Regions from separate parts of the Vogesella lacus genome, predicted to be linked through region 3. Evidence: predicted binding sites of a transcription regulator. Region 3 holds the regulator's gene; each other region holds the start of a gene.
What was found. The regulator sigma-54, encoded in region 3, starts transcription at its own class of promoters, with help from an activator protein. The targets are predictions, from matches to a motif close to CTGGCACGCTTCATGCTT.
Positions count from the first base shown of each region.

Region 1: a site for sigma-54 is predicted at 5,457-5,474, ahead of ACZ9W6_RS16460 (dicarboxylate/amino acid:cation symporter). Genes of this name have one in related genera too.
Region 2: a site for sigma-54 is predicted at 2,583-2,600, ahead of ACZ9W6_RS07385 (pilin). Genes of this name have one in related genera too.

Region 1 covers NZ_CEETQT010000014.1:45,079-55,126, forward strand. The annotation lists gene ACZ9W6_RS16435 (acyltransferase family protein) at 1-119, shown strand, start outside; gene ACZ9W6_RS16440 (alpha/beta fold hydrolase) at 699-1,475, shown strand; gene ACZ9W6_RS16445 (DegT/DnrJ/EryC1/StrS family aminotransferase) at 1,545-2,708, shown strand; gene ACZ9W6_RS16450 (sugar transferase) at 2,708-3,373, shown strand; gene ACZ9W6_RS16455 (polysaccharide biosynthesis protein) at 3,406-5,286, shown strand; gene ACZ9W6_RS16460 (dicarboxylate/amino acid:cation symporter) at 5,560-6,879, shown strand; gene ACZ9W6_RS16465 (LysR family transcriptional regulator) at 6,965-7,870, shown strand; gene ACZ9W6_RS16470 (substrate-binding periplasmic protein) at 7,873-8,646, opposite strand; gene aspA (aspartate ammonia-lyase) at 8,984-10,048, shown strand, end outside.
Region 2 covers NZ_CEETQT010000004.1:336,528-346,575, reverse strand. The annotation lists gene ACZ9W6_RS07395 (PglL family O-oligosaccharyltransferase) at 1-1,585, opposite strand, end outside; gene ACZ9W6_RS07390 (pilin) at 1,646-2,074, opposite strand; gene ACZ9W6_RS07385 (pilin) at 2,114-2,542, opposite strand; gene bioA (adenosylmethionine--8-amino-7-oxononanoate transaminase) at 2,740-4,092, shown strand; gene ACZ9W6_RS07375 (hypothetical protein) at 4,111-5,682, shown strand; gene proB (glutamate 5-kinase) at 5,724-6,842, shown strand; gene ACZ9W6_RS07365 (hypothetical protein) at 6,916-7,311, opposite strand; gene ruvB (Holliday junction branch migration DNA helicase RuvB) at 7,416-8,450, opposite strand; gene ACZ9W6_RS07355 (outer membrane protein OmpK) at 8,636-9,421, opposite strand; gene ACZ9W6_RS07350 (MGMT family protein) at 9,578-9,901, opposite strand; gene ACZ9W6_RS07345 (MBL fold metallo-hydrolase) at 9,901-10,048, opposite strand, start outside.
Region 3 covers NZ_CEETQT010000007.1:95,329-105,376, reverse strand. The annotation lists gene ACZ9W6_RS10525 (tryptophanase) at 1-424, opposite strand, end outside; gene ACZ9W6_RS10520 (TIGR01621 family pseudouridine synthase) at 692-1,399, opposite strand; gene ACZ9W6_RS10515 (cation:proton antiporter) at 1,399-3,369, opposite strand; gene ACZ9W6_RS10510 (KpsF/GutQ family sugar-phosphate isomerase) at 3,468-4,445, shown strand; gene ACZ9W6_RS10505 (KdsC family phosphatase) at 4,454-4,978, shown strand; gene lptC (LPS export ABC transporter periplasmic protein LptC) at 4,975-5,535, shown strand; gene lptA (lipopolysaccharide transport periplasmic protein LptA) at 5,525-6,022, shown strand; gene lptB (LPS export ABC transporter ATP-binding protein) at 6,019-6,744, shown strand; gene ACZ9W6_RS10485 (RNA polymerase factor sigma-54) at 6,751-8,187, shown strand; gene hpf (ribosome hibernation-promoting factor, HPF/YfiA family) at 8,241-8,564, shown strand; gene ptsN (PTS IIA-like nitrogen regulatory protein PtsN) at 8,708-9,172, shown strand; gene hprK (HPr(Ser) kinase/phosphatase) at 9,165-10,048, shown strand, end outside.

The sequences.
Region 1 (10,048 bases), on a different contig from region 3:
GGTGGCTGATGGTGGCGGTGGCCATCGTGGTGACGTGGTTTGTCGCGCTGGCGATCAACCGTTTTGTCGAGTTGCCGACGCAGCAGATCGGCAAGCGGCTGGCGGATAAGTTGAAGTGATGCGGTCAAGGTTGGCGTGGCTTGATGGTTGTGATGTGACAGGTAGCTTGGGCTGAATGGAATGAAGCCCAACGTTCACAGCGTTATTTGAATGTGGGCATGGTGCGCGGTAAAGGTTGGCCGCATCGTTGCCGATCGCGTAGCCCGGATAAGCCGCAGGCGCATCCGGGGTTTTGTTTGATGTGCCGCTTTCCGCGCGGCGGCGGCTCACTTTCTTTTGCTTCGCCAAAAGAAAGTAAGCAAAGAAAAGGCGACCCGAAGCCGCGAGAATTCCCGGCCAAGCCCGCCCGCAGCAAGGCGCCGCCAAACTCGCTGCGCTCGGACAAACGGCGGCTTTTTCCCTTGCTGCGAACGGTTTGTCCGGCTCGCGTCTGACGGGGCGGGGCGCGTTGTTGATGTTGCGGCCAGCGTTGGCGTGGCTTGATGGTGGTGATGAGACGGGGGTAGGTTGGGCTGAATGAAATGAAGCCCAACGTTCACCGGGTTATTTGAGTATGTGAATGGTGCGCGGTAAACGTTGGGCGCGCAGGCTTAGCCCAACCTACGGGCTACGGGCTACGTGGCTGGTAAAGAGAGACCATGAAAGAATTTCAACTGACAGGCAGTGGCGTAAAGCTGCGTTTTCATGACTTTGCTGGTGATAAGCCGGCCATCGTGTTCATACATGGCCTGGGTTGTGCCGGATCGCTGGTTTATCCAGCAGTAGCAATGCAGCCGGTCTTGCAGGGTTACCGCCGCATCGTTATTGATCTGCCGGGCTTTGGTTATAGCGATCATGCCGATCTCGCGAGTTACACCCTGGCTAATCAGGTCGATGCCTTGTACCGCTTGCTCACCTCGCTGGATATTCAACAATTGCATTTGTTCGGCCATAGCATGGGCGGCGCTATTGCGGTGATGCTGGCCGCAAGGCTGCAAGACAAGATATTGAGCCTGACGCTGGCAGAGGCCAATCTGGATGTGGGTGGCGGATTTTTCAGCAAGCGCATTGCCGCACAGACAGTGGATGACTATGTGTCTACAGGGCATGCCGAGATGATTCGTGCCGCTACGGATGCCGGTGCGCCTAGTTGGGCAGCCAGCATGCGCGTTGCAGATCCGTTGGCGGTTTACGCTGGTGCCTGTGATCTGGTGGCAGGAAGTACACCAAGCTGGCGCGAGCAGTTGTCCGGCTTTGGCTTTCCGCGCAGCTTCCTGTTCGGCGAGTACTCCTTGCCGGATGAAGACGTGAGGATATTGCCGCAGCACGGCATTCGCATCGGTGTGGTCAAGGCCGCCGGTCATAATATGGCGATCAATAACCCGATCGGATTGGCCGACGAAATTGCGGCGGCGGTTGCCGTCGTATCAGGATAAAGGCCAAGGTTGGCCGCAATCAGACGTGACCGGTAGCGTGTGCTGCTGGTCGAAATGGAAAAAAGTGAAATGACCCAACAAAAATTCCTCCCCTTCGCCCTGCCTGACATCGGCGAAGAAGAAATCAATGAAGTCGTCGATGCGCTGCGTTCCGGCTGGGTGACGACCGGCCCGAAGACCAAGCAATTCGAAGCCGATTTTGCCGCGTTTATCGGTGATGGCGTCGAGGCGATTGCGGTGAATTCCGCCACATCCGGCCTGCATTTGGCGCTGGAGGCGCTTGGCATCGGTGCGGGTGACGAGGTGATTGTGCCGAGTTACACCTTTACCGCCACCGCCGAGGTGGTGCGTTATCTGGGTGCGCATCCGGTGGTGGTCGATGTCGATGCGGTGACTTTCAACATCCGTCCCGAGGCGATTCGCGCCGCGATTACGCCGAAGACCAAGGCCATCATGCCCGTGCATTTTGCCGGCCTCGCTTGCGAGATGGACGAGATCATCGCCATTGCGCGTGAGCATGGTTTGAAGATTGTCGAAGACGCCGCCCACGCGATGCCGACTTACTACAAGGGCAAGCTGATCGGTACGCTGGATACCGACGTGACGGTGTTCAGCTTCTACGCCAACAAGACCATGACCACCGGCGAGGGCGGCATGGTGGTGTCGAAGAACAAGGACATCATCGCGCGCTGCAAGATCATGCGCCTGCACGGCATCAGCCGCGATGCGTTTGACCGCTACACCTCGAAGACGCCAGCCTGGTTTTACGAAGTGGTCGCGCCGGGCTTCAAGTACAACATGCCGGACACCGCGGCGGCGATGGGCATTCACCAGTTGAAAAAGATCAATGCCTTCCTGCAAAAGCGCGAAACCTTGGCCGCACGCTTTGATGCGGAGCTGGCCGATTTGCCGCTGATCTTGCCGGCGCGTCCGGTGCACGAGGGCAGCAACCACGCCTGGCATCTGTATCCGGTACGGCTGAAGCCGGAAGCCGGTATCAGCCGTGATGATTTCATCGTGGCGATGGCAGAGCGCGGCATTGGCTGCTCGGTGCATTTCATTCCGCTGCATCGCCAGCCGGTGTGGCGCGACGGTTATGAACTCAAGCGCGAGGACTTTCCGGTGTCGGATGCGGCGTTCGAGGCCGAAGTCACGCTGCCGCTGTACACACGCATGAGCGACGATGACCAGAGCCGCGTGATTGCGGCGGTGCGCGAGATTCTGGGCAAGTGATGGATCAGCAAGATAACAAGCAAGTCCCCGACACGCTGCGGCCAACCTTGGCTGTGACTCACGGCTCGCCGCTGCTCAAGCGATTATTCGACCTTGCGGCGGTGCTGGCCGGCCTGTGGCTGATCTGGCCGCTGCTGCTGGCGATTGCGCTGTGGATCAAGCTGGATTCGCCGGGGCCGGTGTTTTTCCGCCAGGTGCGGGTTGGCCGTGGCGGGCAGCTGTTCCGCATTCACAAGTTCCGCACCATGAAGATGAATGCCGAAGCCGCAGGCCAGCTGACCGTGGGCGCAGACAGCCGCGTCACGCGGGCAGGGCGCATCTTGCGCAAGACCAAGCTGGACGAATTGCCGCAGCTGCTGGATGTGCTGTTTGGCGATATGAGCCTGGTCGGCCCGCGCCCCGAGGTGCCGAAATATGTCGCGCACTATCCGGATGCTGTGCGCGAGATCGTGCTGTCGGTACGCCCCGGTATTACCGACTGGGCGTCGATCCGCATGATCGACGAGAACGAGATTCTCGGCCGTGCGGCCAACCCTGAAGAGATGTATATCCGGACAATCTTGCCGCAGAAACTGGATTATTACGTGCAATATGCGCGCAGTTATTCGCTGCTGGGGGATGTGCAGATCATTCTGGCGACGCTGCTCAAGATCGTGTCGCGCTGAATATTGATTTCGTGGCCATATTAAGGTTTCACATGCTGGAAAAACTGCTTTCCTTCTCCCGCCATCACAAGATGGCTTTGCTGATGCTGCTCGATGCGCTGCTGCTGCCGCTGGCGATGTGGTGCGCGGTATTCCTGCGCCTCGGTGGCAGCTGGGATGCCAAGCTCGATCCTTACTGGTGGATCTTCGTGATTCCGGCGCTGTGGGTGATTCCGCTGTTCATCAAGCTGGGTCTGTATCGCGCGGTGCTGAAGTTTCTCGATGACCGCATCGTCTACACCGTGTTCACCGGCGTGAGCCTGGCCACGCTGGTGTTGATGGCGATCTTGCTGATGGCCGGCATCAATGCTTTCCCGCGCACCTCCATCGTGATTTTCTGGGTGTTCGCGATGGCCTATATCGGCGGCAGCCGCTTCTTGTTGCGTGGCCTCGTGCGCCGGATCGACGCGATAGATGCGCCGCGCCGGCCGGTGATCATCTACGGTGCGGGGCAGGCGGGTTTGCAGCTGATGGCGGCCTTGCAGGCGGGGCGCGACTACCGGCCGATGGCTTTTGTCGATGATAACCCGCAGCTGTGGGGCCGCACCTTCCGCGGGCTGATGGTGCACGACCCGGCCACCTTGGCCGCACTGGTGGAAGACACCGAGGCCGAGGTGATTCTGCTGGCGATGCCGTCGGTGGCAGCCGGTCGCCAACGGCAGATTCTGGAGCAGCTGGAGCCTTTGCACATCGCCATCCAGCGCCTGCCGGGCATGGCTGATCTGGTATCGGGCGAGGTGCGGGTGGACGAGCTGCGTCAGGTGGAGATCGACGATCTGCTCGGGCGCGATCCGGTACCGCCGCAAGAGGCGCTGCTTGCGGCCAACATCAAGGGCAAGGTGGTGATGGTGACCGGTGCGGGTGGCTCGATCGGCTCCGAGCTGTGTCGCCAGATCGTGCGCCAACGCCCGAGCCGCATCGTGTTGTTCGAGCTGACCGAGTTTGCGCTGTATGCGATTGACCAGGAACTGGCCAAGCTCGCGCCCGGCGTGCCGCGGGTGCCGCTCTTGGGCAGCGTGGCCGATTTGCCGCGGCTGACGGCCATCATGCAAACCTTTGCCGTCGAGACCGTGTACCACGCGGCGGCTTACAAGCATGTGCCGCTGGTGGAGCACAATCCGGTGGCCGGCATTCTCAACAATGCCTTTGGCACCGACACTTGCGCCCGTGCGGCGGAGGCTGCCGGTGTGGCGACTTTCGTGCTGATTTCGACTGACAAGGCGGTGCGGCCAACCAATGTGATGGGCGCGACCAAGCGGCTGGCCGAGCTGACCTTGCAGGCACGGCATGCGGCCGGCAGTCACACCCGTTTCGTGATGGTGCGTTTTGGCAATGTGCTGGGCAGCTCTGGCTCGGTGGTGCCGCTGTTCCGCCAGCAGATTGCCAGCGGCGGGCCGGTGACGCTCACCCACACCGACATCACCCGTTACTTCATGACTATTCCCGAGGCGGCGCAGCTGGTGATCCAGGCCGGCGCGATGGGCGAGGGCGGCGATGTGTTTGTGCTGGATATGGGCGAGCCGGTGAAGATCATCGATCTGGCACGACGCATGATTCACCTATCCGGCCTGACCGTGCGCGATGCGGCCAACCCGCTGGGGGATATCGAGATTCGCTGCACCGGCCTGCGCCCCGGCGAAAAGCTGTATGAGGAGCTGCTGATCGGCGACAACGTGTTGCCGACCAATCACCCGCGCATCATGCGGGCGCAGGAGTATCACCTGCCACAGCCCACGCTGGCCGCGCATCTGGCCGAGCTGCGCAGTGCCTGTGATGCGCTGGATGCGCCGCGTGCTTTCAGCGAGCTGCAGGCCGTGGTGCACGAGTTTCAGGCGGCCGAGGCAACGGCGGACTGGCTGGTGCAGGCGCGCTGAATTATCGGGCTGTATAGCGAAAAGCGTCCGGATTTCCGGACGCTTTTTTCATGGCTGCACGGATTGCCGATCAGTGGCGATGTTGGCCGCAGGCGGCCGGGCAGGTCATGCTTTTGGCAAGTGTCTGTATTGACAGTGGTTTCTGCATTGTTGATATGTGAATTTGTATATTGGCACGGCTTTTGCTAATTTATTGCCCCTCGCAAGCGGCAAAGACCGCACGAGCCCGACTACAAAGGAGGATTTCACCGTGCAATACAGGGAAACCTCTCTATGAAAATAAATAAACTGACCGCGATGATCCTGCTGGCCATGCTGCTGGGTGTCATTGTCGGATTTGGCTACCGTGAGATGGCGAGCGGCCCCGAGGCAATCAAGACGTTTGCCGATCAGCTCTCCATCCTGACTGATATCTTCCTGCGCCTGATCAAGATGATCATCGCGCCGCTGGTGTTCGCCACCCTGGTGGTGGGCATTGCCCGCATGGGCGACTCGGCCACTGTTGGCCGCGTCGGCATGAAGGCGATGGCGTGGTTCCTGACCGCCTCGCTGGTGTCGCTGCTGCTGGGCCTGGTCATGGTCAACATGCTGCAGCCGGGCGTGGGCCTGGGCCTGCCGATTCCGGAGGTGACCGCCAGCTCGGGCATCGAGAAGGGCGCGCTGACGCTGAAGGACTTCATCAGCCACCTGATTCCGAAGAGCATTTTCGAAGCCATGGCCAAGAACGAGATTCTGGCCATCGTGGTGTTCTCGCTGTTCTTCGGTAGTGCCGCTGCCGCGATTGGCGACAAGGCCAAGGGCCTGATCGACGCGATGGACGCCGTGGCGCACATCATGCTGAAAGTCACCGGCTATGTGATGAACTTTGCTCCGTTTGCCGTGTTTGCCGCGATTGCCGGCATGGTGGCGAAAGAGGGTCTGGGCATTCTGTCGACCTACGGCAGCTTCATGGCGCAGTTCTATCTGTCGCTGGGCCTGTTGTGGATTGCGCTCTTGGCGATGGGTTCGCTGTTCCTCGGCCGTCGCGTGCTCGAGCTGTTGGCCGCGATTCGCGAGCCGGCGCTGTTGGCTTTCTCGACCGCGAGTTCCGAAGCCGCCTATCCGAAGACACTGGACCGCCTGAAGCGTTTCGGTTGTAACGACCGTATCGCCAGCTTCGTGCTGCCTATGGGTTATTCGTTCAATCTGGATGGCTCGATGATGTATTGCACCTTCGCGACCATCTTCATTGCCCAGGCTTACGGCATCGACCTGACGCTGTCGCAGGAAATCACCATGCTGCTGATCCTGATGGTGACCTCCAAGGGCATGGCCGGTGTACCGCGTGCTTCGCTGGTGGTGATTGCCGCGACGCTGGCGCAGTTCAATATTCCGGAAGCCGGCCTGCTGCTGTTGCTGGGCGTGGATCACTTCCTGGATATGGGCCGCTCGGCAACCAATGTACTGGGCAATGCGATTGCCTCTTGCGTGGTAGCCAAGAGCGAGAAGCAACTGGGTGCTGCCCAGCCGCAGCTGGACGAGGACGACGATATCGATCCCGAGCCACGCCGCGAAGACGTGCCGCACGGCATTGCGGTCAGCCAGCAGGCTTGATCGACAGAGCAAAACCGCCCCTTACCGGGCGGTTTTTTCTTGTGGCTTGCGTTAGCATGCGCCATCAAACTTGCCGGGGGCTGTGATGGATACGCGTTGGCTGGAAGACTTTCTGGTATTGGCCGAAACCGGCAGTTTTACCCGTTCGGCCGAGCTGCGGCATCTGACGCAGCCGGCGTTCTCGCGCCGTATCAAGGCATTGGAGACTTGGCTGGGAGCGGATCTGATCGACCGTACCACCTGGCCGACGCGGCTGACGCCGGCTGGCGAGATGCTGCGCGACAAGGCCAGATTGCTGGTGGGCGAGTTGTCGGCCACCCGCAACCAGTTGCGCGGCCTGCAAGCCGGCAAGGAGCAGCTGACACTGGCCATGCCGCATACCCTGTCTTTCGGTTTCGTGCCCGGCTGGCTGGCGCGCGAGCAGCCGGCGCTGGCCGGCATCAGCTGGCAGCTGCTGACCCATAATGTGCACGATGCCGTGCTGGCGCTGACCGAAGGCCAGGCCGATCTGCTGCTGTGTTACCACCATCCGCGCCATCCGGTCGAGCTGCCACCAGGCCGTTATGCCGGCCTCTTGCTGGGTGAGGAGGTGTTCCGCCCCTATAGCGTGGTGGACGGGGGCCGGCCGCGCTGGTGTCTGCCGGGCGATGCCGCCGCGCCTTTGCCCTTTATTGCCTATGGGGCCAATGCCTATCTGCGCCGCATGGTCGAGCTGATCCTGCAGCGGGCACCGGCAGCCTGTGCGCTGCAGGAGTGTTTCGAAACCGATATGGCCGAGGTGCAAAAGGCGCTGGTACTGGAAGGGCATGGACTCGCGTTTCTGCCGCAGAGTACCGTGCAGCGCGAGCTGGCCAGCGGCCAGTTGCTGGCGGCCGGCGGCGAGGAGTGGTCCTTGGCTATGGAGATCCGGCTGTATCGCGATCTGCGTCACGAGCAGGCCTTGCTCGATGACTGGTGGCGCAGTCTGGCGACGCGTTATCCGGCGATCTGAACTCAGTTGGGCAGCTTGGCGGTTGTATCCAACTGATAGGTCTGTTGCAGTGCCTGCCAGCGGCCATTGGCCTTGAGCTTGTCGAGACAGCGGCGCAGCTGCTCGATAAAACGCGGGTCGCTGTTCTTGCTGGCCACCAGCCACAGGGGCTGGCTGAGTTCGGCAATGCGGAAGGCCGGCTCGAAGGCGGCCAGCGGGATGTCCTGCTCTTTCATGCGCAGGCGATAGCTGATGGAGGGCTGGGCCAGGAGGTCGATGCGGCCCAGTTGCAGCTTGCGAAAGTTGAGGTCGTTCTGCGCGACGAGGTCCAGCGTATTGTTGTCGCCGCTGCTGCCGACGCCGCGCTGTTTCAGCCACTCGTGAAAGTTGGAGCCATCCTGTACGCCGATGCGCAGGCCGCGGCCGATCAGGCTGTCGGCGGCAAGGCCGGGCAGTTTCTGCTCTTTGCGCTTGTACACCCAGATATTGTAGGGCGCGACTTCTTCAATCCAGATGAACTGGCTTTCACGCTCCGGCGTGCGCGCCACACTCAGCACCAGGGTATTGGGTTCGCGCACTGCCTCGGACAGTGCACGTTTGAGCGGCATGAACTGTACCGGACCGCTGGCGACGGCCATCTTGCCACCGGTTTCTCGCAGTGCCTCCAGTACATAGTCGTGGGCAAAGCCGGCACCCTGGCCATCGCTGGATTCATACTGCAGCGGCGGAAAAGCCTGCGCGAGGATCTGCACCGGAATAGCCCCTGCCATGGCCGCTGACTGCAGCAGCCAGATCATGCCGCCAGCCAGAAATGACTTTGTCCGTGTGAGTGTGGGCATGCTGGAGCCTGCGAGGGAGTTCTTAAATGGATAATAAATGCTTCCATAAGTTTCTGCTTATGAATACTGCATGAGGCTGGTGCCGAAGTGTGCACAGTCAAGCAATAGATATAGCGTGCAAGTTGGCCGCATGGTTTGATTTTTGGCAGCTGATCGGCAGAAAAGCCCTGATTGCAAACAGCAAATTCAAGGTCATGCATTTTTTGCATGAGGCAATCGGCAATCGGAATTGGCGGTAAAGGCAGGCGCGGGGCTACAGTGCACAGCACAACACCTGTCCCCATAAAAAGACACCATGAACACCCGTACCGAACACGATCTGCTGGGCGACCGCGAGGTCCCTGCCGCTGCCTACTGGGGCGTGCATACCCTGCGCGCCATCGAGAATTTTCCGATTACCGGCCAGACCATTGCCAGCTACAGCGAGCTGATTGCCGCGCTGGCGGTGATCAAGCAGGCCGCGGCCGAAGCCAACCACCAGCTGGGCCTGCTGTCTGACCAGCACAAGAACGCCATCGTGGCGGCCTGCGAGGAAATCCGCGCCGGCAAGCTGCACGAGCAGTTTGTGGTGGACGTGATTCAGGGCGGGGCCGGTACCTCGACCAATATGAATGCCAACGAGGTGATCGCCAACCGTGCGCTGGAGATCCTTGGCCACGGCAAAGGCGAGTACCAGCATCTGCACCCGAACGAACACGTCAATATGGGCCAGAGCACCAATGATGTGTACCCGACTGCGCTGCGACTGGCCACCTACTGGGGCGTGCAGCGCCTGCTGACGGCGATGGCCGCATTGCGTGGCTCGTTTGCCACCAAGTCTGACGAATTTGCCGACGTGCTGAAGATGGGCCGCACCCAGCTGCAGGACGCCGTGCCGATGACGCTGGGTCAGGAGTTCCGCACCTACGCCGTGATGCTGGGCGAGGACGAGCAGCGCCTGCGCGAAGCCAGCGCCCTGATGCTGGAAATCAATCTCGGTGCCACCGCTATCGGCACCGGCATTACCGCCCACCCTGACTACACGCCGCTGGTGTGCCAGAGGTTGGCCGCATTGACAGGCCTTGCGCTGGAAACCGCACCTGATCTGGTCGAGGCGACTCAGGATTGTGGTGCCTTCGTGCAGCTGTCCGGCGTGCTCAAGCGCGTGGCGGTGAAGCTGTCCAAGAGCTGCAATGACTTGCGCCTGCTGTCGTCCGGCCCGCGTGCCGGTTTTGGCGAGATCAATCTGCCGCCGCGGCAGGCCGGTTCGTCCATCATGCCGGGCAAGGTCAATCCGGTGATTCCGGAAGTGGTGACCCAGGTGGCTTACGAAGTGATCGGCAACGATCTGACCGTCACCATGGCGGCCGAAGCCGGTCAG
Region 2 (10,048 bases), on a different contig from region 3:
CGGCCAATGCTCGCAAAATCGCCAGATTGGTCAGCAGGGAGGGATATGGGCGGTATCTGACCATTTGTTCGTAATGATGCAGCTTGATGGCGACATCGCTGGCGGTAGGCACCAGATAGTTACTCAACGCAAGCTCGGCCTCGAAAACAAAGAAGGGGTTGCGCGCAACGGAGAAAATTCTGTCGACACTCTCCGCATTGACCTTAGCGTCGGGACCCGGCGCCTGGCTATCCAGAATCGTCCGGTAAGCCGGGTAGGCTGTCAGCAAATACCCTGCGGCCAAGATCACCAACAGCAACTGCCCCCACCAGCGCATGCGATAGCGTATTTCCAGCGCAATGACCTCTCTGGGACTGAGTGCCAGTACAAAAAAGAAAACAACCAGAAACGGCAGATACCACAAGGGATATTCAAACAGCGAGTGGATCAATAACACCACTGCCAGCATCAGCAGGAAAACATTCTCCGGGCTGTGATTACGTGGCAGCAGATATGGCCACAGACAATAAGCCACTGCAGCTGCGGCAAACAAGGTTGCCGGCCAACCTGTCTCTGCAAGCAGCTGGAAGAACAGATTATGACTATGGGTAAAAAGACTACTCTCAGGCACCTTGGCAAAGCCACCAAATGCTTCAAGCCATGTTGAATAATAAGCCCACTCACCAAAACCAACTCCAAACCATGGAAAGTGCTGTGCCAAGAGCCAGGCTTTTTGCCACTCGACCTGCCTACGCTCACCAAAACCTTCCCCAGCGAGCCGCGCCAAGCCGGAACCCAATGCTCTGCCAGTAAGGGCATCTGCGATGACAGGCCCTAAATACTGCATCAGCAGTGTCAGAGCTGCCCAAACGGCAAGCCGGATCGCCAGTGCGCGACTTTGCAATTTCAAAAAAAACACAACCGAAAAACAAAAGAATGCCATTGCATAGGCGATGGGCAATCGGCCACCACTCCAGGCAATGACAGTAGCAAGCACCAACATGATCGCCAGCGCCAAGGCACCGGTTAGGACTTTACGCTGCCACAGGTAAACGGCAGCCAACCCTGACCAGGTAAGAACATGAGCCAGCTGATTACGCTGCGAGATGTTGCCGATGATGTCGTGATTTACTGTAAACATCAGCCAGCCTCTGGCCAGCTCGGCCAGCTGCAGCAACTGCAGCAGAGCAATGACAGATTGCAACAAGCCACTAGCCAGGACTGCCCAGGCCAAAGCCCCGACAATCCGCTCTCTTGATAGCGTTTGCTGCAAAGACGCAAAGATACCTGCAGCAAAGATGGCCATCAGAATTGCTGCCATTTCCGACATCGGCAACAGTCCGGAATGCAGCGCGCTGTAAGGCAGAAAAACCAGCAACCACCAGCTGATTGCCAAGACAAGAAACGGAGGCAGATGCCAAGGCTCATTACGGCACAAAGAGTTACGCCCAAACAAACCGCAAGCACCGGCCAGCACTATCATCAATATCGCTGTCGCATTGCTCCCCCAATCCGGCATTGGGGCATAGCGCATCACATTCAGAAAAGGCAATACACTGATAGATACCAGTGCAGCAAGTAGTAGATGATCAGTTTTGATTTTCATGAATACACAAAACAGAAATGGGGTGCCAAGGCACCCCATTTATTAACTTAAAGCACGATATTAGCTGCGGCAGCTAGCAGGCAGCCATTTTGCCTGCAAGATAGTACCGGACGCAGCGCAAGCCCAAGTGATGGAGCCGGAAGACGCGCTCGGAGTAATTGTCAATTCAGCATTGGACGCCACCTTAGCGTTGTAAGTAACAGTAATGACACCAGAGGTACCCACAGCAACAGAAACAACCGCATTACCTTTGATATCGGTAGCCGAAGCCATACCAGCTGAGGCATTGGTGGTCGGCATAGCACCATTAGCCGAATAGTATTCAGTAACCGCTGTCTTGGCAGAGCCAGCCAGCTGCAGACCTTCAGAAACGTGCGCACGCTTGGTGTAATCCTGATAAGCAGGAATTGCAATAGCCGCCAAGATACCGATGATCGCCACAACGATCATCAGCTCGATCAGGGTAAAACCTTGTTGTACTTTCTTCATGGTGAAAATCTCCTAAGAAAACTAAAAAACAGCCTCAAATCAATCACGACAATTGCTTGGCATCAGACGATCGATGCCGGCATCACCATGACACTTCCAAACGAATGCCCCAGAAACATTTTCCAGGGGCTCAAGCCACATATGCGCACCACTGGATACTTTCTGATTTAGCTCAACCTGTATCAGTACAATGCTGCCTGATGCAACCAGATCCAGCCGGGTAATGGCTTGTCCCCAGTAATCCGTGGCTGAAGCGATCCCGGCAGAAGCATTACTGCCAGGCCAGCTTCCCATGCTTGCACGATACTCCTCGACCGAAGCACGCACGCCAGAAGCGATACTCAAAGCCTCAGTCAAATATGCTCTGCGAGTATAATCCTGATAAGCCGGAATGGCTATGGCAGCAAGAATGCCCACAATTGCTACCACAATCATCAGTTCTAAAAGCGTAAAACCTCGCTGCATCATGCTGCCCCATAATCCAGCGAAGCTGCTGGCGAAAAAACATCAGCAAAACCCGTACCAGTTTAATGCAAAGCAAGACTATGCCAACCTGGCGCAGAACCGTATTCTCCAGTCCCGAGCATTCATCACGTAACAACTGACAACGCATGACAACTTCAGTCATGATTGTGCCGAAAATTGTCAGTTACGAAAGCCCAACCATGTCCCTTAACCACGAATGGCTAGCCCGCAGCAAGCAATCCGTCTGGCACCCCTGTACCCAGATGAAACGCCATGAAACGCTGCCTATCATCCCCATCGCCAAGGGCGATGGTATCTGGCTGGAGGACTTTGATGGCAATCGCTATATCGATGCAGTCAGCTCCTGGTGGGTCAACCTGTTTGGCCACAACCAGCCCAGGATCAAGGCGGCATTGCACGATCAGCTGGAACAGCTTGAGCACGTGATTCTGGCAGGCTTTACGCACCAGCCAGTGATTGAATTATCCGAAAGGTTGGCCGCACTCAGCGGCCTTAGTCACGCCTTTTATGGTTCGGATGGCGCGAGTGCCACTGAAATTGCCCTGAAAATGAGTTTTCATTACTGGAAAAATCAGGGACAAACCGCCAAGCAACGCTTCATCTCGCTGGAAAACAGCTACCACGGGGAAACCATGGGTGCGCTGGCCGTCACCGATGTACCGATTTTCTCGTCGACCTATGCGCCGCTGTTAAAAGAAAACATCCGGGTGAGCACACCTGACTGGCGCCAGGCAGGCAGTGGTGTAAGCCCGATCGAACATGCCCATCATTGTGCCGACCAGCTGGCCACTCTGCTGGCAAATGAAGGTAGCACAATTGCCGCCATCATCCTCGAGCCATTGGTGCAGGGCGCAGCCGGCATGGCGATGTATGACCCGGTTTATCTGCAACGCGTACGCCAGCTGTGCGATCAATACGCCATTCACCTGATTGCCGACGAGATTGCAGTAGGCTTTGGCCGCACCGGCACGATGTTTGCCTACCAGCAGGCAGATATCCGCCCTGACTTTCTGTGCCTGTCCAAAGGCATTACCGGTGGTTATCTGCCTCTGTCCTGCGTCCTGAGCACTGACCAAATCTATGATGCGTTCTATCACGATGAAATCAGCCGTGGTTTTCTGCACTCGCACAGTTATACCGGTAACGCCCTGGCTTGTCGGGCAGCACTGGCCGTGCTCGACATTTTCGAGCAGGACAACATACTCGAACGCAACAAAGAGACAGCAAGCTGCTTCAGCAATATTCTGGCGCCCATCGCCGCACATGGTTCGGTACAAAACTTCCGGCACTGTGGCATGATATGGGCATTCGAGGTCGTCAGCGATCGGGCCGATTTCAGTGTTGCCAGCTTCCAGCTGGCACTACAGCAAGGCTGTCTGCTGCGCCCTATCGGCAATACGGTTTACATCATGCCGCCCTATATCATTGAACAGTCTCATATGCTGCAAATCCGGGATACCTGCCTGCTGATACTCGAACAGCTGGGTAGCACAACCGGGACTGACAGCAAGGCAGACACTGTGCTGCCCTGAGTCCAATCTGGAATCGCCATGCGAAGCCTGAACCTGCCAAAAGCCAATGACGATGCCGCCTTGGCGATGAGTGACCCGGACGAGCTGGCCAGATGGCTGGCCATGCTGCCCTTTGCCCAGCCGCAATACTGCGCCCAGTTACTGACTGAGCAAGTCGAACAGCTATTGCAATGCCAGCTTGAGCTGTCACGACGGATTCAGCTTCGAACGCACTTTCTGCAGACCATCGAGAAAATCCTGCCGGCACTACGGCAAGAGCAGCGCCATTACCTGCTGGTGCAGCCATCCCGCTCCTGGAAGTGTGCGGAAACCGCACAAAGCCTGTGGTGGTCATTGCATCGTCTCGACAAGCTGATTGTGGTCGAACGCTACGCCAGCAACTGGCTGCTGGCACGCTATCGCAGCAAGATTTCTTTGTTGACTGATGCGATGCACAGCGCACGGACGCTGGCTTTCCACAGCGCCAGCGACTATCTGCCACTGCCACAGGGCTACTGGCATGATCTTTATCAGCTATGGCAACTGGCATGCGAAGAGTCACCAGAGGAAGAGCGCGAATGCCGCTTGCAGGACGGGCCTGCCGTGCTGTTCCGCCAGATTGTCCTGCTGGGCATGACGGCCAGCAACCGCTTTGCCCAGGCCGAGCAGGAGCAGCTGCAAGCCATGATCCGCAAGTATGCGCCGCTGCTGGCCCTGCATCCGGCTGACGATAATCAGCAGGCTGCCTTCCTGTTTCATCCGGAACTCGACGCCCCGCCACGCTTTGTCAGCGGCAAGCGGCCCGCACTCGAAAGCCATAACTTCTGGTGGCATGCCGACACCAACGCCATCCTGCCCTTGCTGCACGAACGCATCGCCGTGCTGACCCGCATGCACTTTGCCCAGAAAAGTCATGACACGGCCGACGAACGTTTGCTGACCAAGAATCTGCTGCAGCAATGGAAAAGCCCGCAGACCCGACGCAGTACCCGCTATCAGAAACATGAGGAAATACAGCTGGTCAGCCAGATACAAGCCTGCTGGTTTGCGGCCAACCTTGATAACTGGCAACCGCCCTCCTGGGACAACACTGGGGACGATAGCGAAAACACATCAACAGCCCCTGCACCACCTCCGCCGCCAGCGCACTACAGCATGGTCAACCTCAGCAGCCAGGGCATGCAGCTGCGCGGCATGCACAGCCAGCACAATATCCGCTGCGGCGAACTGGTGATGCTGCGTACCGGCGAACAATCGTGGCAGCCCGGCCTGATCCGCTGGATCAACAACATCCACCACGGCACCCTGCTCGAATTCGGTGTCGAGTTCATTGCCCAGCGCGCCAATGCCGCGATGACCATTCCGGTCATTACCTTTTTGCAAGACCGGCCGCAAATGGCCTTGCTGCTGCCAGCCATCGATGTGCTGGATCAGCCCAGCCTGTTGCTGCTGCCCGGGCGGCAATTCGAAGACCTGAAAGAGTTCCGGGTATTCAGCAGCAAAGGCGAACAGCGCCTGCGTCTGACCCGTCTGTTCCAGCAAAGCAGCTTTTATCAGCTGTGCGAATTTCGCTACGAGAGCCAGCCTGCCGCACCGCACCATCCGCAATAGTTCGGTTACACTGCCTGTTTTGCCATTCTCGGGAAATCAGCATGCAATCGGTCATTCATAGTGCGACTCGCGTCGTCATCAAGGTCGGCTCCAGCCTCGTCACCAATGATGGCAAAGGCCTGGATATGGCCGCACTGGCACGCTGGGCCAGCGAGATTGCCGATCTGAAACGCCGTGGCAAGGAAGTAGTGCTGGTTTCCAGCGGTGCGATTGCCGAAGGCTGTCAGCGCCTGGGCTGGGCCAAACGCCCGAAGGCAGTACACGAGCTGCAAGCCGCCGCCGCGGTAGGCCAGATGGGGCTGTGCCAGGCTTACGAAAGCGCCTTCCGCGAACATGGCCTGAAAACCGCCCAAGTCTTGCTGACCCACGAAGACCTGTCCGACCGCCTGCGTTACCTCAATGCCCGCACCACGCTGTCTACCCTGCTGGCGCTGAATGTCGTGCCCATCATCAATGAAAACGACACGGTAGTGACCGACGAAATCCGCTTCGGCGATAACGACACGCTGGGCGCACTGGTAACCAATCTGATCGAAGCCGATGCGCTGGTGATCCTCACCGACCAGAAAGGCCTGTATACCGCCGACCCGCGCAAAAAGCCGGATGCCGAATTCGTGCACGAAGCGCGTGCCGGCACGCCCGAGCTGGAACAAATGGCCGGTGGTGCCGGCTCCAGCGTCGGTACTGGCGGCATGTACACCAAGATCATCGCCGCCAAGCGCGCCGCACGCAGCGGTGCCGATACGGTCATCGCCTGCGGTCGCGAAGCCGATGTGCTGTCGCGTCTGGCCGATGGCGAAGCCATCGGCACCCAGCTGATTGCCGCCACCAGCCGCCTGGCCGCCCGCAAACAGTGGCTGGCCGATCATCTGCAGCTATCCGGCAAGCTGGTGCTGGATGATGGCGCGGCACTGGCCGTACGTGAAAAAGGCACCAGCCTGTTGCCTATCGGCGTGCTGGCGGTGGAAGGTTCTTTCCTGCGCGGCGATGCCGTAGTGTGCTGCGACCAGCAAGGTGCAGAAGTCGCGCGCGGCCTCGTCAACTACAGCTCGGAAGAGGCTCGCCTCATCATGCGCAAGGCCACCCGCGATATCGAGGGCGTACTCGGCTATCTGGTCGAGCCCGAGCTGATTCACCGCGACAATATGGTCACCCTGTAAACAAGGTTGGCCGCAATGAAAAAAGCCCGGAATCTCCGGGCTTTTTTCATTGCGGCCAACCTTTGCTCAGGGATCAGGACTGATCCGGCTTGTCGTGGCGCGACTCGATGGCACGCACGATCACATAAGCCACCATGGTGCACAGGAAAAACAGCAGCATTACCCAGGCGATCTGCGACAGCGTATCAATGGCCGTGCGGTAAATCTGCACCGTCCAGCGCACACCGGTCATCTCTACCGCATTCTCGCGGCCATTCGGGATGAACTTTTCCAGATCCCAGATGCGCACACCGCCGGACACGCCGACCACCACAATGGCGAAGCTCATATACTTGCGCCAGGCCTCACCCAGCTCGGGGCCGACAATGCGTGCCAGAATGGTCTTCATCGCCCCATCAAAGAAGCGCACCACCAGCACCGAAGTCACCAGTGCCACCCCCAGCGTTACTGCCAACATGGCATAGAACATTACCTATCCTCACAATTTGCCGACTTGTTCCAGCCGCGCATTGTACGTCGAAGTCAGCGCTTTGCCTCAGCTTCACACCTGCCGGCCGTGGCAAGCCCGCCACATCAATCCTTCTGTGGCAAACCAAAATGCTGGTAAGCCAGCGCCGTCGCCATGCGGCCGCGTGGCGTGCGCTGCAGATAACCCTGCTGGATCAGATACGGCTCGATCACGTCTTCGATGGTATCGGTCGACTCGCCAATCGCCGCCGCCACATTGTCCAGCCCGACCGGGCCGCCACCGAATTTTTCCAGCACTGCCGACAACAGCTTGCGGTCCATCACGTCGAGGCCAGCCGGATCGACATCCAGCATCTGCAAGGCGGCATCGGCGATATCCGCCGTCACCACGCCATCAGCTCTGACCTCGGCATAGTCGCGCACCCGGCGCAGCAGGCGGTTGGCAATCCGCGGCGTGCCGCGGCTACGCCGGGCGACTTCGAAGGCACCGTTGCCGGACAGCTGTACATTCAGCAGACCCGCCGAGCGGCTGACAATCTTGGTCAACTCTTCGGCGTTGTAAAACTCCAGTCGCGCCACGATGCCGAAACGGTCACGCAGCGGATTGGTCAGCATGCCGGCACGGGTGGTGGCACCAACCAGGGTAAACGGTGGCAGATCGATCTTCACCGAGCGCGCCGCCGGGCCTTCGCCGATCATGATGTCGATCTGGTAGTCCTCCAGCGCTGGGTAAAGGATTTCCTCAACCACCGGGCTCAGGCGATGAATCTCGTCGATAAACAACACATCGTGCGGCTCGAGATTGGTCAGCATCGCCGCCAGATCGCCCGCGCGCTCCAGCACCGGGCCGGACGTCTGGCGCAGATTGACGCCGAGTTCGCGCGCCACGATGTGCGCAAGCGTGGTCTTGCCAAGGCCGGGCGGGCCGAACAGCAACACATGATCGAGCGCTTCGCCGCGACGTTTGGCGGCCTCGATGAAGATTTCCAGTTGCTCGCGGGCTTTTTTCTGGCCGACATACTCGTCCAGCAGCTTGGGACGCAGCGCGCGCTCCAACGCTTCTTCCTGCTCCGAGGCTTTTTGCGGGGTGACAAGGCGGCGCTCGGGGGCTCCACCGATCAGTTTGTCGGTTTCAATCATGGCAGGCGTCCAGCATGGCAAACCGCCCGATTCTACCACCGCCCCTGCCGGCAGGCGTTTTTCTGCCGGCTGTAATCTTGCGGGTTCACTACTTTGCGCTGGGACAAACCGCTGTTGTCAGGTGACTACAGCTTTTGCAGGCATGAAAAAAGCCGGGCAAGCCCGGCTTTTTAGACTGTCACGACTTAGAAGTTGTACTTCACGGTGGTGATCAGGGCATTCTGCCAGCTGGCAGAGCCCAGCTTCTGGTCAGCGTAACGGTAGGTCAGGCCACCGGTCACGTTCTTGGTGGCATTCCACCACAGCGATACGGCGCCGTTGTGGGCAACCTTGTTACCGGTTACCACGTTGCCGTTCTGCGCCATGGTCAGGAACTTGTCTTCGCGATCGAATTCGATCTCGTGCCACTGGGTAACCATCATGTTCTGGCCAGCAACATTGAAGCTGTAGCCCAGTACCCAACCGGCCATCATGCCGTTGCGGTCAGCACCGATGCCCTTTTTCAGTTCCTGGTGTGCGCCGATGAAAGGCTTCACCCACAGATTGCCCTTGCTCAGGCTGGTACCCAGACCAACAACACGGTTCTGGTCGAAGAAGCCGCCATCACGGAAATCGTACACGTGAGCGTAAGCCTGAACCGGCAGGCCGGCTACAGTAGCCACGTTGGCGCGAGCCACGATCTTGGAAGCGTAGCGACGGTTCTGGCCGCCAACTTCGTTATCGGATTGGGTCGGGTTTTCGATGTCCACGAAACCATACAGCTCGCCCCAGTTACCGCCCATGCCGCCTTCAGCTTCCAGGTAGCCAAAGTCCTGCTTCTGGCCGAATGGGCCGCTGCCGGTACGTGCTTCGGTACCGTCAGACCAGTCCAGCCAGTTGGCGCTGATGTTGCTGAAAGAGTAGTCGGCGTGAGCCAGCGATGCACAGCCGGCCATTACTACGGCTGCCAGCACTTTGCGAGTCATCTTCATGGATTATTCCCTTGTTGTATCAATTCTGCCGATGTCCTGAACGGCAGGGGCGCGGATACTAGCAAGGTGAGGGCGTGACGCGAAGGCATGTGGCCGATTCATGCAAGATGCTGTCGCTTTATCGCGTTTTAATTACATTTAGCTGAAATTTGATAATTATTTCCGCATAAAGCTATGCACTGGCCATCCAAACTGACGCAAATCGATACTGCCATTGGCACGAAAGGCTATGCCTTCCGACTGCAGCAGCGCACGCTGCAAGTCGGCTTCGGGTGTGCCGGGGCGCGCCAGGCGGCCGCTGCCGGCCACCACGCGGTACCACGGCAACTCGTCTTCTTCATGTGCGGCCAACAGTTTGCCGACATGGCGCGCATGACGCGGATAACCGGCCAGCGCCGCCAGCACGCCATAGCTGCTGACCTGACCCGGCGGAATCTGACGGATACAGGCCAGCACGGCGAGTCGGAAGGCGGCGTCCATCAACCGTAGCGCCGGTCAGCCACAAAGGGATTGTGGCGGCGCTCGGCACCGATGGTGGTAAACGGGCCATGACCGGGGACGACCTTCATGTCCTCCGGCAGCGCGAAAAGCTTGCTGCGAATCGCGTCTATCAGTTGTTCGTGATTG
Region 3 (10,048 bases):
CACGTGCGCCGGCAATCTCGACATGTGCCTTGGTGGTGTCAAAGTGATAGTTGGAGATGAACACCGGCTGGCTGCTGCCACGGCGGCGCACCAGCTCGGGAAACAGGATCTGCTCGGCACCGCGGCCCTGATGAGTCGGCATGGTGTGGGCGTAGCCGAACAGCTCGCGCACGGTGTCGGCCAGATGATAGAAGTTGCGGCTGCCGGCATACGCCTCGTCGCCGGTCATGATGCCGGCCCACTGGCGGTCCGACATCGCGCCGGTACCGCTGTCGGTCAGCAAATCGATATAGACATCTTCACCACGCAACAGGAAAGGGTTCCAGCCGGCGGCCTCGAGCGCCTCGCGGCGATACTCGGGCGTGGTCATACGGATAGGTTCCACCATCTTGATGCGGAACGGTTCGGGAATGCGTCGTGCCATGATCTTGCTCCAATAGCCATAGCGCCTGCCGGCAGACGCAAAAGCATCTTGCCATCAGGCAAATTCGGTTTTTTATCGGGGAATGAAAGCGCGCAGCCGGGCGGCTGCCAGCAAGATCAGGCGTGCGGGAAGTCGTCGTTGAGGACGACATCAAGAGTGTACCAATTGCCCGCCGGTGAACCGTAGTGCACGGCTTGACGGGATAAACAAGCCTTGAGGTTCATGTTTGACTCCGTAAGTGCGGCCTTGTAGTGCCGCACTTACAGCCTACATCGCGCCAGCCGCATCCGGCAAGCCCGGCAGCCTTGGCCACGGCAGATTGGCAGCTTCGTGCTGCTGCAGTGTCGCGGCCAGCAGTTCTTGCGGCCAGGCTTCACCACTATCCGGCAGATCGCAAAAGTCGAACGAGTCGCCATCGAGCGCGAAACGGATGCGCCAGGCGTGCAGATAGGCACGATCCGCCTGTGCGCCGCCATACAGCTCGTCACCGTAGATCGGCGCACCCAGCGACTTCATCGCCACCCGCAGCTGATGCGTGCGGCCGGTATGCGGCTTGAGCACAAACAGGCGCAGGCCCGGCGTCAGGCTGAAACTGAAAAACTGGGTAATGGCCGGATTGGCCAGCGTTTCGCTGAGCCGCCAGGCGCCACCGCGCGCCTTGAGCATATCGCCGCGAATCAGGCCCTGCTTGCGTTTGGGCTTGGCCGCTGACAGCGCCAGATAAAACTTGTTGACACGCCGCTCGGCAAAGGCGGCACCCAGCTGTGCGGCCACCTCGCTGCTGCGCGCCAGCAGCAACAGGCCACTGGTGACCTTGTCGAGGCGATGCACCGGCCAGATGGCTTCATCATTCAGCAACTCGCGCACCTGCGGCAGCAGGCCGGCCTCATCGTCATCCTGATGAAAACTGACGCCGGCCACCTTACTGACCAGATAAAAGCGCGGATCCTGATAAACCAGTTTGCAGGCAGTCATCAATCCCCCTGCAACAGACGGATTTCAGCTTGCGCCAGCGCCGCCGGACGGCCCAGCAACACCAGCACATCGCCTTCTTCCAGCTCGAAGGCACTGTCAAACTCGTTGATACGGCGGTTACCACGACGAATGCCGCGAATGCCGACAGCCATATCATCCAGCCTGAATTCACCGATACAGCGGCCAACCGCACTGGCACCGGCAATCAGCGGAATGCTGTACAGCCGTGGCTGCTCGCTGTCATCCAGCCCCTCTGCATCGTCACTGGCCCCGCGGAAGAAGCCGGTAAACAGGCTGTAGCGCTGCTCGCGCACGCTCCGGATACGGCGCAGCACACGGCTCATCGGCACGCCGAGCACCATCAGTGCGTGCGAGGCCAGCATCAGGCTGCCTTCCATCACCTCGGCCACCACTTCGTCGGCACCGGCAGCACGCAGCTTCTCGACATCGCTGTCATCCACCGTGCGCACAATCACCGGCAGATCACGGCGTAAATCATGCACCACATGAATAATGCGCTCGGACGCATGGGTATCGGCAAAGGTAATCACCACGGTCTTGGCGCGCATCGCGCCGGCTGCCATCAATACCTCGCGCTTGGCCGCATCGCCGAATACCACCGGATCGCCGGCTTCGGATGCCTCACGCACGCGCTCCGGGTCCAGATCCAATGCAAAGAAGGAGATGCCTTCGGCCTCGAGCAAGCGCGCCAGCGACTGACCGCTACGACCGTAGCCGCAAATAATCACGTGCTCGTCCTTGGCCATGGTCTGCACCAGAATCTGGTGCAGATCGACCGATTGCTGCGCCCAGTCCTCGCGGATCACCAGCTTGCAGATGCGGTCGGCGTACTGGATCAGGAACGGTGCCAGCAACATCGACAATACGATTGCGGCCAACGCCGACTGTTCGACTTCACTGCTGATCAAGCCCAGATTGCCGGATAGCGCCAGCAGGACAAAGCCGAACTCACTACCCTGCGCCAGGGCCAGCGCACCCTTGAGGCTATCCTTGGCGCGATGACCGAAGGCACGTGCCAGCAGGAAAATCACGATGATCTTGACCGGCAACAGCAGCAACAGCATCACCATGATGCTGCCGGACTGCTCGACCAGCACGCCGACATCGAGCTTCATGCCGACGGTGACAAAGAAGAAACCCAGCAGGATGTCGCGGAAGGGCTTGATGTCCTCCTCAACCTGATAGCGGTATTCGGTTTCGGAAATCAGCATGCCGGCGACAAAGGCACCCAGCGCCAGCGACAGGCCGGCCAGCTGGGTCAGGTAGGCAACGCCCAAGGTCACCAGCAAGACATTGATCATGAACAGCTCGCTGGAGCGCTTGCTGGCCACCATGTGAAACCACGGCCGCATCAGGCGCTGGCCAAATACCAGCAACAGGCTCATCACGATGATGACCTTCAGCAAGGCAAGACCCAGATCCATCCACAGCTGATCAGAGTTGGCCGCAAAAGCCGGCAGCAAGATCAGCAACGGCACTACCGCCAGATCCTGGAACAGCAACACACCAACCGCCAGCTGGCCATGCTGCTGCGCCATCTCGACGCGCTCGGACAATAGCTTGAGCACAATCGCCGTCGAAGACAGCGCCAGCGCACCACCCACTGCAAAGCCGGCCAGACCGCTACCGCTCAGCCACCAGACTATGATGCCGATCACCAGCATGGTAAGCGCGACTTGCGAGCCCCCCACTCCGAACACCAGCCGCTGCATGGCGCGCAGCTTGGACAGCGAGAATTCGAGGCCGATGGAGAACATCATGAAGACAATGCCGATCTCACCCAGAAACTCGGTTTCCGGCCCCTCGGGTATCAGGTGCATGACACCGGGGCCGGCAATAAAACCGACCACCAGATAGCCCAGCATGGGGGGGACTCGCAGGCTGCGGCAGGCGGTTACCGCCAGTACTGCAACCAGCAAGACAAGAACAATAGGTGAGAGGTCATGCATCCGGAACAACACTCCTGGCCTGAGGGCAATGGTTATTAAGCAAATCTTGCACCAGCTGACAGGTGCCGAGTGATTATAAGCTGATATAATTACCGACTATGAAAATTGACCCAAAAACTTGCCTGCAATTGGCCAGAGAAACGCTGCAAATCGAGGCAGCCGCCATTACCAGGCTCTCGGAAAGACTGGACGAGCAGTTCGTCCGCAGTGTTGAACTGATGCTGGCATGCAAGGGCCGTGTAGTTGTCAGCGGCATGGGCAAGTCCGGTCATATCGGCAACAAGATTGCCGCAACACTGGCCAGTACCGGCACACCGGCTTTTTTCATGCATCCGGCCGAAGCCGCCCACGGCGACCTTGGCATGATTACCGACAAGGACATCCTGCTGGCAATGTCCAACTCTGGTGAAAGCGACGAAATCATCGCCCTGTTGCCAGCGCTCAAGCGCAAGGGCACGCCCATCATCGCCATGACCGGCCGCCCACAATCCACACTGGCACGTGAGGCCAATATCCATCTGGATGCCGGCGTCGAAAAGGAAGCCTGCCCTTTGGGCCTCGCCCCGACTGCCAGCACCACCGCCGCACTGGCGCTGGGGGACGCACTGGCAGTAGCGTTGCTCGAAATCCGCCAGTTCAAGGCCGAGGATTTTGCCCTCTCCCACCCCGGTGGCAGTCTTGGCCGCAAGCTGCTGGTACACATTCGCGACATCATGCATAGTGGCGAAGCCCTGCCGCAGGTGCAATCCGGTGCCAGTCTCAAGGAAGCGCTGCTGGTAATGACCCAGAAAGGTCTGGGCATGACTGCCGTTTGCGACCGTGAAGGCAAGCTGATCGGTGTCTTCACCGATGGCGACCTGCGCCGCACGCTGGATCGCACGCTGGATCTGGCCGGGCTCTACATTGATGACGTGATGGGCAGAAACCCGCGCACCGTTGCGGCCAACCTGCTGGCCAGCGAGGCCGCTCACCTGATGCAGCAACACAAGATCAACGGCTTGCTGGTAACCGGCAAGGACGGGCAATTGCTCGGCGCCCTCAATATGCACGACCTGCTGAAGGCAGGCGTTATCTGAGATTGACAATGCAAACGATTAACGAACTGGCCAAGCAAACCCGCCTGCTGATCATGGATGTAGATGGCGTGCTGACCGATGGCCGGATTTTCATTACCGCCTCCGGCGAAGAGTTCAAGGCCTTCAATACCCTGGATGGCCATGGCCTGAAAATGCTGCAGTCTACCGGTGTACAACTGGCCATCATTACCGGCCGTGCCGCCCCAAGCGTAGCGCATCGCGCTCGCGGCCTCGGTATTGATCATTACTATGAAGGCGTGCACGACAAGCGTGTCGCCTTTGCCGACCTGCTGCAAAAAACCGGCTTGACTGCCGCACAATGCGCCTACATCGGTGACGACGTGATCGACCTGCCGGTAATGAGCAAGGTTGGCCTCGCGGTTGCCGTTCCGGCGGCACCGAGCTTCGTGCGCCAGCATGCCCATTTTGTCACCGGCAATCACGGCGGCAGCGGCGCAGTGCGCGAGCTGTGCGAGCTGATCATGCAGGCACAGGGCACCTTTGACGCACTGATGAACAGCTATCTGGCATGAATCGCGCTGCACGACTCTTTCCGCTCGGACTGACGCTAGGCATGGCGCTGCTGGCCTTATACCTGCACATCGTTACGACGCAGCAGCCCTTCGCCCGGCCAGACCTGAATCTGAACGAGCCGGAATACACCATCAGCAATCTGCAGGCGCGCCAGTATGACGAGCATGGCATGCTGCAAGAGCGCCTGTACGCCAAATCGCTGTGGCAACTGCCCCGCAATCCGCTGGTCTTTGTGCAAGAGCCACTGCTGACCCGTTATCAGAACGGCAAGGCCGACTTCTCGGTAAACGCCTCGACGGCGACTTACCACCGTCAGGAAAAGCTGGCCGAGCTGAAAGACAATGTCCGCTGGGAGCAGGAGCAGCCGGGCAAAACGCCGATCGTACTGCAGACCTCCAGCATGCAGCTGGATGGCAACAAGCATGAAGTACGCAATCAGGCACCGCTGCTATTGACCCAGCAAAACTCCAGGCTCAATGCCACCGGTTTCATTTATCGCCAGGACAGCCAGACTCTGGAATTTCTGTCCAATGTTAGGATCTTCTATGCGCCATAGCCTGCCAGCCCTGTTACTGATCAGCTGCCTTGCCGTTCCGGCTCATGCCGACAAGGCCGATCGTGACAAACCGATCGAAATCAGCGCCGACAAAGGCACGCTTGACCAGAAAAAAGGCACCACAGTCTGGGAGGGCAATGTCGATGTCAAACAAGGCACTCTGCTGATTCAGGCCGACAAAGTCATTGTGGTACGCGATAACAAGGGCCAGCAGCAGCTGCAAGCCAGTGGCGGCCCGGTCAAGTTCCGCCAGAAGATTGATGGCAGCAACGAATTCGTTGAAGGCTCGGCCAACAGCGTGCAATACGACAATGGCAGCGACCTTGCCATTCTGACCGGCAATGCGCGTATCAAGCGTGGCATGGACTCGGTCAGCGGCAGCCGCATTGTCTACAACACCGCGACCGAGAACTATGAAGTCAATGGCAGCGCCAACGGCAGCACCGGCCGCGTCACCGTGATCCTGCAACCCAAGAGCAAGCCATGAGCAGCACGCTTTCCATCCGCCAGCTGAAAAAGACCTTCAAAAAGCGCACCGTCGTAAAGAATGTGTCGCTGGACATCAGCAGTGGCGAAGTGATCGGCCTGCTGGGTCCGAATGGCGCCGGCAAAACCACCAGCTTTTACATGGTCGTTGGCCTGATCGCTGCCGATGACGGCCGTATCGAACTCGACAAGCAGGAGATCACCCACCTGCCGATTCATCAGCGCGCGCGCATGGGGCTGGGTTATCTGCCGCAAGAAGCATCGATTTTCCGCAAACTCACCGTAGAAGAAAACATCAAGGCCGTGCTCGAGATCACCGGCCTGCGCGGTGAAGAGCTGGAAAACGAGCTGGTATTGCTGCTGGACGATCTCAACATCGGCCATCTGCGTGAAAGCAACGCCATGGCACTGTCTGGCGGTGAGCGCCGCCGCGTGGAAATCGCCCGGGTACTGGCCACCCGACCGCGCTTCATCCTGCTGGACGAGCCATTTGCCGGCGTTGACCCGATTGCCGTGATCGATATCCAGAAGATTATCCAGTTTCTGAAATCACGCGGCATCGGCGTGCTGATTACCGACCATAACGTGCGCGAAACCCTGCGCATCTGCGACCGCGCCTACATCATCTCGGAAGGCGGCGTACTGGCCTCCGGCCTGCCGGGCGAACTCGTTGAAAATGAACAGGTAAGACGTGTCTACCTGGGCGAACACTTCCATCTGTAAACAAGCATGAAACAGACCCTCCAGCTCAAGACCAGTCAACAGCTGACGCTGACGCCGCAGCTGCAACAGTCCATCAAGCTTTTGCAGATGTCCACACTCGAACTGGGCTCCGAGCTGGAGCGCTATCTGCTGGAAAACCCCTTGCTGGAACGCCAGGAAGAAAGCGAAGAAAAGCTGGTGCCGCCAAGCGAATGGCCAGAGCGCAACCAACCGGCCGAAACAGCTCCGGAAACCCCGCAAGAAAACGCCTCACAAGATAGTGATAACAGCAGTGCATTTGACGAGCCTGCTGACTGGGGCAGCCGCAGTAGCAGCAATCACGATGATGATGACGAGTTTGACCCCATCCTCAGCGCCCCGAAAAAGCCCTCGCTGCGCGAGCACCTGTTAAGCCAGACCGGCGAACTACAACTAAGCCAGCGTGACCGCGCCCTGATTGCCCTGCTGATCGACGAGCTCGATGATGATGGCTACCTCTCCAGCCCTCTGGACGAGATACTCGCCGAGCTGCCGCTTGAGCTGGATGTCGAGCTGGAAGAGTTGTCCTGCCTGCGTCGCCTGCTGACCCAACTGGAGCCCGTCGGCTTTGCCAGTCTTAATCTGCAGGAATTCCTGCTGTTACAGCTCGACAATGCCCCCCATGACAAGCACCCCGCGCGCGAGTTGGCCGCAAGCATTGTCAGCCAGCATTTTGACTTGCTGGGCAACCGTGACTTCATCAAGTTGAAGCGGGCCTTGAGCATTGACGATCCGACACTGAAAGCCGCTCACGGCTTGATCACCAGCCTGCGCCCGCGCCCGAGCAGTGGCTTTGACCACGGTGAAACCCACTACGTTGCACCGGATATCCGGGTGATCAAGGTTGGCCGCAGATGGGTTGCCCGGCTAAACCAGGCCAACCTGCCCAAACTTCGTGTCAACCAGATGTATGCCTCTCTGCTACAACAGAAAGGAACCAGCCACGATCTGGGTGGTCAACTTCAAGAGGCACGGTGGCTGATCAAAAACATTCAGCAACGATTTGACACCATCCTGAAAGTGGCGGAATCTATAGTCGAAAGACAACAAGAGTTCTTCGAGCTGGGCGAAGTAGCCATGCGCCCGATGATTCTGCGGGATGTCGCAGATGAGCTTGGACTCCATGAATCAACCATTTCCAGGGTAACCACGCAAAAATATCTTTTGTGCAGCAGAGGCCTGTTTGAGCTGAAGTACTTTTTCGGCAGCTCTGTTGATACCGATAGTGGCGGTGAGTGTTCGGCGACAGCCATCAAGGCCATCATCAAGCAACTCATCGATCATGAAGATAATAAAAAGCCGTTGTCAGACGGTGCGATTGCAGACCATCTCGTCGCCAAGGGCATACAGGTAGCCAGAAGAACGGTTGCCAAGTACCGGGAAGCGATGCAGATACCACCGGTCAGCCAACGCAAGTCACTTTGATTTTCTTGAGTCGCGACACTTCGTTCGCGACACTTTAAGAAGGAGTAAAGGGTATGAACCTCAAGATTACCGGTCTCCACCTCGAAGTTACCCCAGCACTGCGTGAATATGTAGAAAGCAAGCTGGAGCGGATTACCAGGCATGTAGATAATGTTATCGGTGTCAACGTGACATTGTCTGTCGACAAACTGGTACAGAAAGCCGAAGTAAACGTGCATTTGGCGGGTAAAGACATCCACGCCGAAGCGACGGATGCCGATATGTATGCTGCCATCGATGCCTTGGCAGACAAGCTTGATCGTCAGGTTCTGAAGTTCAAGGAAAAACAGGTTGACCACCGCGTCAGCCCTATCATTCAGGATCAGGCAGCCCTCTGATACCCTGCAAAGACAAGAACGGATAAGATTTCTTATCCGTTCTTTTTGTTTGAAACAATCCACCACGCTTACGTCCTGATCGGCTATTGAAATCTTGCCGGAAAGCGTAGAATGGCCAACGTTCTTTACTGGCACCACGCAAGATGAGCCTCATTAGCAAAATCCTTTCTCCAGAAAATGTCATGGTCGGGCTGGATGTATCCAGCAAGAAACGGTTGTTTGAACAAGTCGGCATCCTGATTGAAAACTCACAGGGCATTGCCCGCAGTGATGTTTTTGACAGCCTGTTCTCCCGCGAAAAACTGGGCTCGACCGGACTTGGTCAAGGTGTCGCCATACCTCATGGCCGCATCAAGGGCCTGAAAGAAGCCACCGGTGTTTTCATCCGTTTGAGCACTCCTATCGCCTTTGACGCCCCGGATAACAAGCCGGTCAGCCTGCTGTTTGTGCTACTGGTGCCGGACCAGGCGACAGATATTCACCTGCAGGCACTTTCCGAACTCGCCCAGCGCTTCTCCAGCAGAAGCCTGCGCGAGCAAATGAACAGCCCGGAAAGTAATGCAGAACAACTTTATGAACTGATCTGCGGCCAGAGTGACCATGCCTAATATCAGCGTACGCCGCCTCTATCAGGAAAATCAGCACAAGCTCAATCTGAGCTGGATCGCCGGTCGTTCGGGTGCCGATAACCTTATTTCGAATGATGAACAAAGACCCACCCAAGCACTGGTGGGACATCTGAACTTCATTCACCCCAACCGGGTACAGGTGCTGGGTCTTGCCGAGGTGGAGTACCTGAACAAGCTGGAACAGGCTGCCGCCAGAACCGCGCTTGACCAGCTGTTTCACCGCAGCATGGCCGTTGTCATTGTCGCCAATGCCCAAAACGTGCCCAACCTGCTGCGTGATTACTGCCATACCCACGGCGTGCCACTGATGAGCACCCCGCTGGAAAGTCCCTATCTGATGGATGTCCTGCGCATCTATCTGGCCCGAGCGCTGGCAGTTTCAACCGTCATGCATGGCGTATTCCTTGATGTACTCGAGGTCGGCGTGCTGATCATGGGTGACTCCGCCATGGGCAAGAGTGAACTGGCGCTGGAACTGATTTCACGCGGCCATGGCATGGTGGCCGATGATGCGGTCGAACTGTACCGGATTGGCCCGGAAACGCTGGAAGGTCGTTGCCCTGCCCTACTGCGTGATTTTCTTGAAGTACGTGGCCTCGGCATTCTGAATATCCGCACCATTTTTGGCGAGACAGCCGTTCGCCCGAAAAAGGTGCTGAAACTCATCATTCACCTGATGAAAGCCAATGATCAGGCAATGCAAACCCTCGACCGGCTGAATATCCAGTCCGAGACTCAGGATATTCTGGGCGTGAAGGTGCGCAAGGTCATCCTGCCCGTTGCCGCCGGCCGTAACCTGGCTGTACTGGTTGAAGCCGCTGTGCGCAATTACATCCTGCAGCTACGCGGTATCGA